3 regions of the Dyella sp. CR10 genome follow, and region 3 is predicted to be linked to each of the others. Evidence: predicted binding sites of a transcription regulator. Region 3 holds the regulator's gene; each other region holds the start of a gene.
The links. The regulator HrcA, encoded in region 3, represses chaperone genes, less so after heat shock. The targets are predictions, from matches to a motif close to TTNGCACTCNNNNNNNNNGAGTGCNAA.
Positions count from the first base shown of each region.

Region 1: a site for HrcA is predicted at 3,123-3,149, ahead of groES (co-chaperone GroES). Genes of this name have one in related genera too.
Region 2: a site for HrcA is predicted at 2,476-2,502, ahead of rpoH (RNA polymerase sigma factor RpoH). Genes of this name have one in related genera too.

Region 1 is NZ_CP185986.1:5,133,363-5,137,919, reverse strand. Features, by position in the region: gene ACNR9O_RS22970 (LTA synthase family protein) at 1-318, shown strand, start outside; gene ACNR9O_RS22965 (hypothetical protein) at 527-913, shown strand; gene groL (chaperonin GroEL) at 1,065-2,708, opposite strand; gene groES (co-chaperone GroES) at 2,763-3,056, opposite strand; gene cutA (divalent-cation tolerance protein CutA) at 3,289-3,612, shown strand; gene ACNR9O_RS22945 (cupin domain-containing protein) at 3,576-3,995, opposite strand; gene ACNR9O_RS22940 (TlpA family protein disulfide reductase) at 4,017-4,557, opposite strand, start outside.
Region 2 is NZ_CP185986.1:4,048,715-4,053,271, forward strand. Features, by position in the region: gene ACNR9O_RS18270 (sensor histidine kinase) at 1-801, opposite strand, end outside; gene ACNR9O_RS18275 (response regulator transcription factor) at 798-1,499, opposite strand; gene rpoH (RNA polymerase sigma factor RpoH) at 1,589-2,446, opposite strand; gene ACNR9O_RS18285 (IS5 family transposase) at 2,616-3,137, opposite strand; gene ACNR9O_RS18290 (transposase) at 3,153-3,443, opposite strand; gene ACNR9O_RS18295 (ESPR-type extended signal peptide-containing protein) at 3,922-4,557, opposite strand, start outside.
Region 3 is NZ_CP185986.1:2,394,549-2,399,105, reverse strand. Features, by position in the region: gene recN (DNA repair protein RecN) at 1-1,045, opposite strand, end outside; gene hrcA (heat-inducible transcriptional repressor HrcA) at 1,206-2,267, shown strand; gene grpE (nucleotide exchange factor GrpE) at 2,349-2,882, shown strand; gene dnaK (molecular chaperone DnaK) at 3,039-4,557, shown strand, end outside.

The sequences.
Region 1 (4,557 bases), 2.5 Mb from region 3:
CATGAGGATCTCGCCTCATGGATGCTGCCGGGCAAGCTGCTCGAACAGGCCGGTATCCATGACGATGCATACTTCGCGCTGACCCAGGTATTGGCGCCACGGCTGGCCGCGCTCACACGCGCACCAGGTGCGCCACCGGAGGCGCAGGACACAACGGAACAGCACACCGATCAGGCGATGGAAAACGTGGCTCTGCTGCGTCTGAAGGGCAAACTGGATCGCCTGCTGCCGCATCCGGACGCACTGCCGGCCAGCGCCGGGTTCGTCAGCGAACAAACGCAACCCGGCGCCGCCGCGGCGGCTGGTGTGCATCAGTAATCGACGCGCAAAGCGCGATCCGACTAGCACCGCGAAGAAAAACAAGCATGCGGCGGATGCGCTTCGCGCAAGCACATACCGGCGATTCAGCGAGATGTCCGCCGGCTTAAGACGCCTCTGAAAATTCAGGAATCAGCAGGCAAATAGCCTCTAGCGTGATTCCACCGCGACACGTTGCGTCGCGGCACTCACATCGGAGGTTTACCCCATGCGTAAGACCCTGCTTGCTGCTCTCGTTCTCTCGGCCAGCGTGCTGACCGCCCCCGCCTTCGCTCAGGCCCAGGCCGCGGCCAAGGCCGACGCGAGCGTCAATGCCGGCGCTGCGGTGCAGGACGCGACCAAGGTCGCCGACGGTGCGACCAAGACCGCCGACACGGTGGTCACCAAGACGGGCGACACCGTGCACAAGGCTGCGCATAAGGCCAAGCACGCCGGCCATAAGGCCGCCAAAGCGACCGAATCGGCCGCGGGTGACGCCGCGACCGGTGCCGAAGGTGCCGCCGCGGTGAAGGCCGGCGCGAAGGTCGACACGCCGGTCGGCGGCGTCGAAGCCGGTGCCAAGACCGATGCCAAGGCGGAAGCCGGCGGCAAGTAAGTCGTGACACAGCGCGGCGCCATGGGCGCGCCGCGTTTCGACGAACCCTGGGAGGCGGACTCCCGGGGTTTTCTTTTTTGTTTGTATCGCGCTCAAAGAAAAACCCCGCCGAAGCGGGGTTCTTCTCGAAACGACAGCGCGAACGGAAGGATCAGAAATCCATGCCGCCCATGCCACCCATGCCGCCGGCCGGGCCGTGCGCGTGGGCTTCTTCCTTCTTCGGCACTTCGGTCACGGCCGCTTCGGTCGTGATGATCGAGCCGGCCACCGAGGCGGCGTACTGCAGGGCCGAACGGGTCACCTTGGTCGGATCCAGGATGCCGAAAGCGATCATGTCGCCGAACTCGCCCGTAGCAGCGTTGTAGCCGAAGTTGCCTTCGCCTTCCTTCACCTTGTTGGCGATGACCGACGGTTCTTCGCCAGCGTTGGCCACGATCGCGCGCAGCGGCGCTTCCAGGGCTCGCAGGGTGATGTCGATGCCGTGCTTCTGGTCGGCATTGGCACCCTTCAGGCCCTGTACGGCCTTCAGCGAGCGCAGCAGCGCCACGCCGCCGCCCGGCACCACGCCTTCCTCGACGGCCGCACGGGTAGCGTGCAGAGCGTCTTCGACGCGGGCCTTCTTTTCCTTCATCTCGACTTCGGTGGCCGCGCCGACCTTGATGACGGCCACGCCGCCGGCCAGCTTCGCCACGCGCTCCTGCAGCTTCTCGCGGTCGTAGTCGGAGGAGGTCTCCTCGATCTGCGCCTTGATCTGGCCGATGCGCGACTGGATGCGCTCGGCTTCGCCGGCGCCGTCGATGATCGTGGTGTTCTCCTTGGTGACCACGACCTTCTTGGCGCGGCCCAGATCCTGCACGGTGGCCTTCTCCAGCTGCAGGCCCACTTCCTCGGAGATGACCTGGCCGTTGGTGAGGATGGCCATGTCTTCCAGCATCGCCTTGCGGCGGTCGCCGAAGCCCGGCGCCTTCACGGCGGCGACCTTCACGATGCCGCGGATGGTGTTGACCACCAGGGTGGCCAGCGCCTCGCCTTCGACTTCCTCAGCGACGATCAGCAGCGGCTTGCCCGCCTTGGCCACGCCCTCGAGCACCGGCAGCAGCTCGCGCACATTGGAGATCTTCTTGTCGTACAGCAGGATGAAGGGATCATCCAGCTCGACCTGCTGCGACTGCTGGTTGTTGATGAAGTACGGCGACAGGTAGCCGCGGTCGAACTGCATGCCCTCCACCACGTCCAGCTCGTTGTCCAGGCCCGAGCCTTCCTCGACGGTGATCACGCCTTCCTTGCCGACCTTCTTCATCGCCGTAGCGATGATCTCGCCGATGGCCGAGTCGGAGTTGGCGGAGATGGTGCCGACCTGGGCGATCGCCTTGTCGTCGGAGGTGGGCTTGGAGAGCTTCTTGAGCTCTTCGACGGCCGCGACCACGGCCTGGTCGATGCCGCGCTTGAGGTCCATCGGGTTCATGCCGGCGGCAACGGCCTTGAGGCCTTCCTGGATGAACGCCTGGGCCAGCACGGTGGCGGTGGTGGTGCCGTCGCCGGCCACGTCGGAGGTCTTGGAAGCGGCTTCCTTGACGATCTGCGCGCCGATGTTCTCGTACTTGTCGGCCAGCTCGATTTCCTTGGCCACGGACACGCCGTCCTTGGTCACGGTCGGGGCGCCGAAGCTCTTCTCGAGCACCACGTTGCGGCCCTTCGGACCCAGCGTGACCTTGACCGCGTTGGCCAGGGTGTTCACGCCCTTGAGCATGCGGGCGCGGACGTCTTCGCCGAAACGTACTTCTTTTGCAGCCATGTCTTTATTCCTTTGAATGCGTAAATGGGAGGGAAGAGAAGCGGGAGAGGCTTATCAGCCTTCGATCACCGCGACGATGTCGTCTTCCTTCAGGAAGACCAGCTCTTCACCGTCGATCTTGATTTCCTGGCCGGCGTACTTGCCGAACAGCACCACGTCGCCTTCCTTCACCGACATCGGACGGACCTTGCCGTCTTCCAGGATGCGGCCGGCACCGGCGGCGATGACCTTGCCGCGGGTCGGCTTCTCGGTGGCGCTGTCGGGGATGACGATGCCGCCAGCGGAAACGCGCTCTTCCTCCAGGCGCTTGACGATGACGCGATCGTGCAGCGGACGCAGTTTGCTCATGGTGGGCTCCAGCTAGTTGGTGTGGACGAAAAAAAGTGGTCCCCGGAACGGCGCCTGGCGCCGCTGTTAGCACTCCCGGTAGATGAGTGCCAATTCTAGCGACGCAGGAATCCCCTGCAAGAGGCATCCGCCCCGAGGCTGCAAGGGCTAATGGGGAAGCTGCGGCGGGCTTTCAAGGGGCGCAAGGAACATGCCGGCGATACCGCCGGCCGTGTTGCCCTAAGCTCGACGGATGACCGAGCCCGTCCTGCTCTGCTATTGCACCTGTCCCGACGCCGCCAGCGCCGGCCGGCTGGCCGAAGCCCTGGTAGGGGAAGGGCTGGCAGCCTGCGTCAACCGCTTGCCCGGGGTGACCTCGACCTATCGCTGGAAGGGCGAGGTCACCACGGATGTCGAGGAATTGCTCCTCATCAAAACCACCGCGGCGCGCTTCGAGGCCTTGAAGACGCGCCTCCTGGCACTGCATCCCTACGAACTGCCGGAGCTGATCGCCGTGCCGGTGGACCGCGGACACACCGCCTATCTGGATTGGGTCCGGGCCGGCGTGACGGCCTGATCGGGCACGCTCAGCCGCGCGCCCGGCTTCGCCACGAACACCACCAGGAAAGTCGCCGGCTCCGTGTCGCTGACATTGGCGGTGCCGACGTGATGCGCACCCGCCGGCTCGAACCAGCTCTCGCCCGGTCCGTACTCTTTGGCGGGCTCGCCTTCCACCTGGCTGCGGACCCGGCCGGACAGCATGTACACATAGGCATCGGCCTCATGGTGATGCGGCTTGGACTGCTGGCCCGGCGCGAAGGTCACGGTCAGCGCGGTGAGCTGCCGGCCGGGCGCCTGCGTCAGCGGCGCCGACAGCAGGGGATGCTCTTCCGCGGCGCGCAAGGCCGGCGTGGCAACGGCGATGCCAAGAGCGAGGAGCACGAACGCGAACGTCTTCATGAGCGTCTCCAAAGTAAGGGATCAGCGCGCGGACAAGGCCCGCACGGCCTGCTCGAGTTTCGGACCCGCGTCCTCGATGCGGCTCGTGATGTGCCCCTGCGCATCGATCAGCAGCACGGTCGGCACATGCGTCACGCGGAAGCGGCGGAACAGTGCGCCAGAATCGTCCAGCGTCAGCGGCATGCCGATGCGGTGCTCGTCGCGGTACTTGGTCAGCTCCTCGCGATTGGCCCACAGGCCGGAGGCCACGCCCACCCAGCGGACCTTGGCACCGGGCGACGCCAGCGCAGCAGCTTGCTCGCGCATCGCGCGGCAGCTCTGCGCCAGGCCCGGACGGCTGGTGGCCAGGTAGCTCTCGCACCACGGCGACAGGAACACCAGCGCCGTCGGGCGACCCGCCTGCGGCAGCGAGAGATGCGTGCCGTCCAGCATGGCGGCCTCGAACGCAGGCACGCGGTCGCCCATGTCGTAGTGCGCTTCTTCCTTCACGCCAGCCGCGGCCGGCCCGACGTTACCCGGCGTGGTGCGCGCGGCCAGCAGCGCAGCATCCAGCGCCTTATTC
Region 2 (4,557 bases), 1.7 Mb from region 3:
TTCGGCCAATTGCTGCTGTGCGCGGTACAGGCGCGCGCGCAGGCGCGTCAGTGGTGTCCGCAGGTCGTGCGCGATGTTGTCGCAAACGCCTTTTACTTCGTTCATCAGGCGCTCGATCTCGTCGAGCATGGTGTTGACGATGGCGGCGAGCACATCGACTTCGTCGCCGCGGCGGCTCACCGGCAGGCGCTTGGTCAAGTCGCCCTGGCGGATCGGATCGGTGGCCTGCTGCAGCGCGCGGATGCGCTTCTCCGGACCACGGCGCAGCAGCAGGCCGCCGAGCAGACCCGGAATAACGGTGAGCGATACCGCCCACAGCAGCGCGCGCCACACCACCGCGCCGAGCCCATCGACGGTGCTGTTGTCCTTGGCGATGACCAGCACGCGGCCGTCGGCGAGCCGGGTGGCCAGCGCGCGAGCGCGCACGTGGCTGCCGTCGCGGTCGGGACGCGGCAGGCCTTGCGCGAGCAGGCGCACCTTACTGTCCGCCGCCAGCTCCACCGGTATGCGTGCGATATTGCCGGCCAGCGCTTTGCCGGCAGCATCGAATAGGCCGACCGACATCACGCCGTGCGGATCGATGGTGATGGCGGCATCCACCGTGGCGGGCAGGCGCGAGGCATCGGTGTTCGCCAAGTAGTGCATGCGCTGTTCCAACATCTGGTCGATCACGGTGTTGAGATAGCGCGTGGTCTCCCACTGGATCACGCCGACCAGCACCAGACCCCACGCGGCGAACAGCGCGCCATAGATCAGGATCAGGCGGGAGGTGGCGGAACGCCAGGCATTGGGGCGAGTCATGGTTGTGCTGCCGCGTTCTGGGGAGCCGAGGTGATCATGTAGCCGGTGCCGCGCACGGTGCGGATCAGCGGCGCCTGTCCGGTGCCGTCGATCTTGCGCCGAAGCCGGCCGATGTGCACGTCGATCACATTGGTGCCGGGGTCAAAGTGGAAGCCCCATACCGCCTCGAAGATCATGGTGCGGGTCAATACCTGGCCGGAATGACGCATCAGGTATTCGAGCAGGCGGTATTCGGTGGGTTGAAGGGTCAGCGGCTGGCCTTGGCGGTAGGCGACGTGGCGTACCAGGTCCAGCTCCAGTTCGCCGACGCGCAGGCGCGTCTCGTGCTGCTGCGGCTGGCGGCGGCGCAACAGCACCTCGGCGCGGGCCGCCATCTCGTCGGGGGCGAAGGGCTTGGTGAGGTAGTCGTCGCCACCGGCACGCAGGCCGCGGATGCGGTCGTCGACTTCGCTGAGTGCGCTGATCATCAGCACCGGAGTGTCGATCTGCTGGCGGCGCAGCGCCTCCACCACGGCGATGCCCTCCATGCCGGGCAGCATGCGGTCCAGCGTGATCAGGTCGTAGGCCTCGGCGCTGGCGCGAGCCAGGCCATCGCGACCGTCGGATGCCCATTCGACGGTCATGCCGTGCACGCTGAGCTCGGCCACGATCTCGCGGGCGGTGACCTCGTCGTCTTCGATGACCAGGACTCGGGGCATGGGCTTGGACGTCCGGACGTCTCGACTATGCTGCGCAAAAACCGACGGCCCCGATCGGGGCCGTCGGCGATAGTAGCGCTATCGAAGAATCAGGCGGCAAACAGGCCGCGCATCTTCTTCATCGCGTTGGCCTCGACCTGGCGGATGCGCTCGGCGGAAACGCCGTACTCGTCGGCCAGATCCTGCAGCGTGGCCTTCTCTTCGTTGAGCCAGCGGCGCTGGATGATGTCGCGCGAGCGACCGTCCAGCTTCTGCAGTGCCTCGGAGAGCGTTTCCAGCTGATTGTCGGCCTGGTCGGCATCGGCGATGTTGTCGTACGGATCGGCGCCCTCATCGACCAGGAACGCTTCCGGTGCCGGCTTGGCATCCTCGTCCGCGTCGGCCGGGGCCTCGAAGCCGATGTCGCGGCCGGAGAGGCGGGATTCCATCTCGCGCACGGTCGCTTCCGGCACGCCCAGATCCTTCGCCACGACGCGCACTTCCTCGGCATTCATCCAGCCCAGGCGCTTCTTGCTCTTGCGCAGGTTGAAGAACAGCTTGCGCTGCGCCTTGGTGGTGGCCACCTTGACGATGCGCCAGTTGCGCAGGATGAACTCGTGCATTTCGGCGCGGATCCAGTGCACCGCGAAGCTCACCAGGCGCACGCCCTGGTCGGGGTCGAAGCGCTTCACCGCCTTCATCAGGCCGATGTTGCCTTCCTGGATGAGGTCGCCCATCTGCAGGCCGTAGCCGCTGTAACCGCGGGCCACGTGCACCACGAAACGCAGATGGGACATCACCAGCTTCCTGGCCGAGGCCAGGTCTTCTTCTTCGTTGTAACGGCGCGACAGCGCCTGTTCCTCGTCCTGGCTGAGCACAGGAATACGATGCACCGCCGAGATGTAGGCATCCAGACTGCCGACGACGCTAGGAACCGGCAGATTGGCGGTTACCAAGGCTTGAGACATGTGTGGAATCTCCTGAAGTTGGGTTCAGCTTAGCACTCTGGGAGTATGAGTGCTAAAGCGGCGAGGAGTTCCCGTCGCTTTAGTGAACCGAATCGTACAGGAATTTGGAGTGCACGTCCAGTTGTCGCCCCCCCCCCCCCCTAAGTGCCAAGACCCTTCTGACTATTATTTAGAGCCGCCAACAAAACCGATCCATGAAGCGTAGGCAGATGATGGAGCAAGCCAGACGCAGAAGCGCTGGATGAGTCGTCAATCGTCTTTCGAAACGAATGCGCAGTTTGCCAAATCCGGCCAGCCAGGCATGGGTTCGCTCAACGACCCAGTGGTGACGCCCCAAGCGTTCGGCGCTGTGAATACCTCGCCGAGCGATACGAACCTGGATGCCACGCCGACGCAGGCGCCGCCGACAACGCGCAAAGTCATACCCTTTGTCGGCATGGAGCATGTCGGGTCGATGCCGTGCACGACCCGACAGTCCTTTCATGGAGGGCAACGCGTCGACCAGACGTTCAAAGACCATCGAGTCATGGCGGTTAACACCGGTCACATCGAGCGCCAAAGGCAGCCCTCGCCGGTCCACGATGAGGTGTCGCTTACTGCCTAACTTGCCACGATCCGTCGGGTTGGGGCCGGTTTCTTCGCCCCCCGGGGGCTGGAAACACTCGCTCCATCGATACTTGCGCGGCTCCAATCGATCTGGTCGTACTCACGCAGCCTCCCCAACAGAGCCAGGTGCAAGCGCTCCCATGCGCCCGCTTGCTGCCAGACGACGCCAGCAGGTCATGCCGCTGCCATAGCCCAGCTCCTGAGGAAGGTCCTCCCAGGGAATGCCCGGGAACAGCACGAACAAGATGCCATTGAAAGCCGCATGGTCCGACCGAAGTGGCCGACCACCCTTGGGCGATGCGGATACTTCCGGCACCAACACCCGCAACTCTTCCCACAATTTCTGGCTGATCAACGATCGCTTCATCGGGCATGGGATCGACCATTTCATCAGGCGCGGCTAGGTTTTGTTAGCGGCTCTTACTTGTCTGATAAGGAGTTCGGGGCGGTCCTTGCGCCATTGGGCGATGGCTTGCCGAGGGGTGCGATGGTCGAGTGCACGTTGTGGCAGGTGGTCGTTGTAGAGCGTGGCGTTCGCCGCGCTTGGTGATCTGCACGGTGACGTCTTCGCTTAGCACGACGATGCGGTTTAGCGATGATGTCGACACACTCTTTGATCGCACAAGACACTGTTTTTTTTTTGCGCTTCCAGCCTCTGTGTCACACCGACTCGAACCTAGCAACTAAGTTCCCATCAGATCGCGTACATCACGTATGGCTAGTTTGTTGTAGCCATTGCTTGTCTCTATTCCAGTGACGATTCCAACGCGATCGCTGCTTGATATAGGTTGATGGTTTATGCAGTGAATGGGCGAAAAAAAGCCGGTGTCCGAAGACACCGGCTTTGCACACATGTTGCGGAAACGATGTTACCAACCCACCGCGAGACCCGCACCGACCGACACGTCGTTCGCCGAAGCGGAGCCACCGAACGAGAGGTTCATGTTCGGTTTGAGCTGGCGGGAATAACCCACCGCGATCGCGGACCGGCCGTTCTGAGCGCCCACACCCACGCCGAGGCGGTTCTGCTGCTTCAGACCCTGTGCGCTGAACGCCATCTGGCCATACGCCGCGCTCATCGCACCCATGGCATCGATGCGCTTGTTGACCTGCGTGAACTGCTGGTTCGCCCAGTCCTTCACACCGGCCACGGCATCTTGCACCTGGCCCCAGTTGGCCGCGTCCGTACGCTCCGTACCGGCTGCGACGTTGGTGATCTGACGCTCGTTGCCTTCCGAACCCACCGACACGGTGTTGTCGCGGTCAGCCACCGAGCCCGCACCCAGCGCGACGGAGTCGTTGCCCGACGCGGTGGAGTTGGAACCCAGCGCGGTGCTATCCATACCGGTTGCCTTCGCACCTTCGCCTAGCGCCGTGCTGCCATTGCCCGAAGCGACCGAACCCTGCCCGGTAGCCGTGCTGTTGCTGCCCGACGCGGTCGACTGATTGCCGATGGCCGTGCTGTTGCTGCCCGAGGCATTGGCGCCATCGCCTACTTGCAGGCT
Region 3 (4,557 bases):
GCACGGCGAGTTTTTCGAGGGCGTCGCCGGCGCCTTCCAATTCGGTCAGCTCGGTGCGCAGCGCGACGGCTTTTTCATGCAGGTCGGACACGGGGGTGCGGTGCTTGCGCGACAGTTCGTGCAGGCGAGTGAGGTGGGTATCCACCTCGGTATAGCGCTCGGGATCGAGGTCGATGTCTTGAGCGTAGCGATTGAGGCCGTCGGCGGCCTCGCCGATCTGGATGGCGGCGTTGTCGAGCAGTTCCAGCAACGGCGCGAGGCGGTCGTCGAGCGTGCCGAGCTTGTCCAGCTCCGCGTGGGCGCGGGCGAGAGCGCGCGTCAGCGTCAATTCGCTGTCGCCGTCGATCAGCTCCGCCACACCGGAGGCGCCTTCGGCCAGGCGGCCGGCATTGGCCAGGCGTTTGTGGCTGGCTTCCAGTTCGGTCAGATCGGCGGGCGCCAGGGCCCACTGTTCCAGCTCGGCCGATTCGTGGCGCAGCAGCTCCAGGCGCTGCTCGCGGTCGTCACCGCCGCTCAGCTTGCGGATGCGTGCACCGACTTCGCGCCATTGCAGGGCGCTGTCGCGCGCCTGGGCGAGCAGATCGTCGTGGCCGGCGTAGGCATCGAGCAGGGCCATCTGGTGGGTGCGGGACAGCAGGGCCTGGTGCTCGTGCTGGCCGTGGATCTCCACCAGCAGGGTGGCCAGCTCGCCGAGCTGGCTGGCGCTGGCGGGGCGGCCGTTGATCCAGGCGCGCGAGCTGCCTTCGGCGCGGATCACCCGGCGCAGGCGGCAGTTGCCGTCTTCTTCGTCCAGCTCCTCGCCGCGCAGCCAGTCGCGGGCCTCGGGCAGGGCGGCCAGGTCGAACTCGGCGGCCAGTTCGGCGCGGTCGCTGCCGGCGCGCACCATGCCGCTGTCGGCGCGGCCGCCGGCGAGCAGCATCAAGGCATCGACCAGCAGCGATTTGCCGGCGCCGGTCTCGCCGCTGACCACGGTGAGGCCCGGGCCGAAGGCGATCTCGGCTTCTTCCACTACTGCGAAATGGCGGACGTAGAGCGAGGTAAGCATGGGGTGTCGCGTCGGAGAGTCGGGGGATTGTAAGGGCAGACCTCGGCGGGGAGGAGCGGGCCCGAATGCCCCCGGGACCAGCCCCCGCCGGTCCGGTTTTCTTGCAAACTACCGGACCAAACCTTATTTCTTATCCGTCTCACGGATTGCCACAGCGCGCATGTCTCGACCACTCGCTCACGACCTGGATATCCGCGCCCGGCGGCTGCTGCGCACGCTGATCGCGCAGTATCTGGCCGACGGCGAGCCGGTGGGTTCGCGCACTTTGTCGCGGTCCTCCGGGCTGGACGTCAGCCCCGCCACCATCCGCAACATCATGGCCGACCTGGAAGACGCCGGCCTGGTCGCCTCGCCGCATACCTCGGCCGGCCGCGTGCCCACGCCGCGCGGCCTGCGCCTGTTCGTGGACAGCCTGATTGAGCTGCAGCCGTTGCCGCACGAGGAAATGGCCCGCCTGCAGCGCGAGCTGCCGGCCGGCCCCACCAACACCCGCGATCTGCTCGGCAATGTGTCCAGCCTGCTCTCGGCGATGACCCATTTCGCCGGCGTGGTGACGGTGCCGCGCCAGGTCGATTTCCCGCTGCGCCATATCGACTTCGTCGCGCTGCCCGACGCCCGGGTGCTGGTGATCCTGGTGTTCTCGGACAACCAGGTGCAGAACCGGGTGATCCAGCTGGCCAAGCCGCTGGAGCCGGCGGAGCTGGAGCAGGCGGCCAACTATCTCAATGCGCATTTCGCGGGCCTGCGCCTGGACGACATCCGAGCGCATCTGCTGCGCGAACTGCGCGAGGCCAGCAGCGAACTCAACCGCCTGATGTCCAGCGCGGTGGAGCTGGCGGCGGCCTCATTCGTACCGGAAAGCGACAGCGACGATGTGCTGGTGAGCGGCCAGACCAACCTCATGGGGTATGCCGAGCTGGCCAATCTGGAGCGCCTGCGTGAGCTGTTCGAGGCGTTCCAGAAGAAGAACGAACTGCTGCAGCTGATGGAAGTCTGCGCCAGGGCTCCTGGCGTGCGGCTGTTCATCGGCGAGGAGTCGGGTTTCGCGGCGCTGGATGGCTGCAGCGTGGTCACGGCCACCTATGGCGCCCAGGGGCGCGTGCTGGGGGCGGTCGGGGTGATCGGACCCACCCGCATGGCCTATGAGCGGGTGATCCCCGTGGTGCAGGCCACGGCCGGCGTGCTCAGTGACGCCTTGAATCGCGCCGCTACGGCCTTATAACCGCCCCGGGAGGCGGGGTTGCCCGCGCAATGTTGGGGGTCGGCACGCCGTGCCGGCCAAGTTTGGGTTTTGGAGTCTTTCATGCAGAACAACGACCAGCAGGTGCCCAGCGGGGCGCCCGAGGCCAACGCGCCGGACGCGCAGGGCCATGCCGAACTCGAGGCCTTGAAGGCCCGGGTCGCCGAACTCGAAGCCGCCAACTCGGAGCTGCGCGACACCGTGCTGCGCGAAAAGGCGGAGATCGAAAACCAGCGCCGCCGCCTGCATCGCGACCTGGAGCAGGCACGCCGCTTCGCCAACGAGAAGCTGCTCAACGAGCTGCTGCCGGTCTACGACGGACTGGAGATGGGCCTGGCGGTGGAAGGCGGCGATGTCGCCAGCGTGCGCGAGGGCATCGCCATGACCCTCAAGTCGCTGCTCAAGATCGCCGAGAACAACGGTCTCGTGCAGGTCGACCCGGTCGACCAGCCGCTGGACCCTGAACGCCATCATGCGGTGAGCATGGTCGATGCGCCGGGCAAGGCGCCGAACACGGTGGTCAGCGTGCTGCAGAAGGGCTACGTGCTGAATGATCGTCTGTTGCGTCCCGCGCTGGTCGCGGTCGCCAAGGACTGAACGACGCTGTACCCGGCGCGGGCGCCTGAACGCCGCGCGCCGAAGGCTTCAAGAACGGACAATGAGGGTTCGCCGGCACGTTGAATCGGCAAGGCAGAGCCCCATTTGACAAAACAGCGCGGCCGCGGGGCCGCATCGAGATTCGGAGCACAAACTATGGGCAAGATCATCGGCATCGACCTGGGTACCACCAACTCGTGCGTCGCCATCATGGACGGTACGTCTACCAAGGTGATTGAGAACGCGGAGGGCGATCGCACCACGCCGTCCATCGTGGCGCTCACCAAGGACAACGAGTGGCTGGTGGGCGCTCCGGCCAAGCGCCAGAGCGTGACCAATCCCAAGAACACCTTCTATGCGGTGAAGCGCCTGATCGGCCGCAAGTTCACCGATGCCGAAGTCCAGAAGGACCTGCACATCGTGCCCTACGGCATCGTCGCGCATGAGAACGGCGACGCCTGGGTGGCAGAGGCCGACGGCAAGACCAAGGCGCCGCAGGAGATCTCGGCGAAGGTGCTGGCCAAGATGAAGAAGACCGCCGAGGACTATCTCGGCGAGCCGGTCACCGAAGCGGTGATCACCGTGCCGGCCTACTTCAATGACAGCCAGCGCCAGGCGACCAAGGACGCCGGCCGCATCGCCGGCCTCGAGGTCAAGCGCATCATCAACGAGCCGACCGCGGCCGCGCTCGCCTATGGCCTGGACAAGAAGGGCGGCGACCGCAAGATCGCGGTGTACGACCTCGGCGGCGGCACCTTCGACGTGTCGATCATCGAGATCGCCGACGTCGACGGCGAGAAGCAGTTCGAGGTGCTGGCCACCAACGGCGACACCTTCCTGGGCGGCGAAGACTTCGACCTGCGCGTCATCGACTACCTCGTCGAGGAGTTCAAGAAGGACCAGGGCATGGATCTGCGCAAGGATCCGCTGGCCCTGCAACGCCTGAAGGATGCGGCCGAGCGCGCCAAGATCGAGCTGTCCTCCAGCCACCAGACCGAAGTGAACCTGCCGTACATCACGGCCGACGCGTCCGGTCCGAAGCACCTGAACATCAAGCTGACCCGCGCCAAGCTCGAAGCGCTGGTGGAAGACCTGATCAAGCGCACCATCGATCCGTGCCGCACCGCGCTCAATGACGCCGGCCTGCGCGTGTCGGACATCGACGAGGTGATCCTGGTCGGCGGCCAGACCCGCATGCCCAAGGTGCAGGAGTCGGTGAAGGACTTCTTCGGCAAGGAGCCGCGCAAGGACGTCAACCCGGACGAAGCCGTGGCCGTGGGCGCCGCGATCCAGGGCGGCGTGCTGGGCGGTTCGGTGAAGGACGTGCTGCTGCTGGACGTGACCCCGCTGTCGCTGGGCATCGAGACCATGGGCGGCGTGATGACCAAGCTGATCGAGAAGAACACGACGGTGCCGACCAAGGCGTCGCAGGTGTTCTCCACCGCCGACGACAACCAGACCGCGGTGACCGTGCACGTGCTGCAGGGTGAGCGCGAGCGTGCCAGCGCCAACAAGTCGCTGGGCAAGTTCGACCTCACCGGCATCGACGCCGCGCCGCGCGGCATGCCGCAGATCGAAGTGACCTTCGACATCGACGCCAACGGCATCCTGCACGTGTCGGCCAAGGACAAGAAGACCGGCAAGGAACAGAAGATCGAGGTCAAGGGCAACTCGG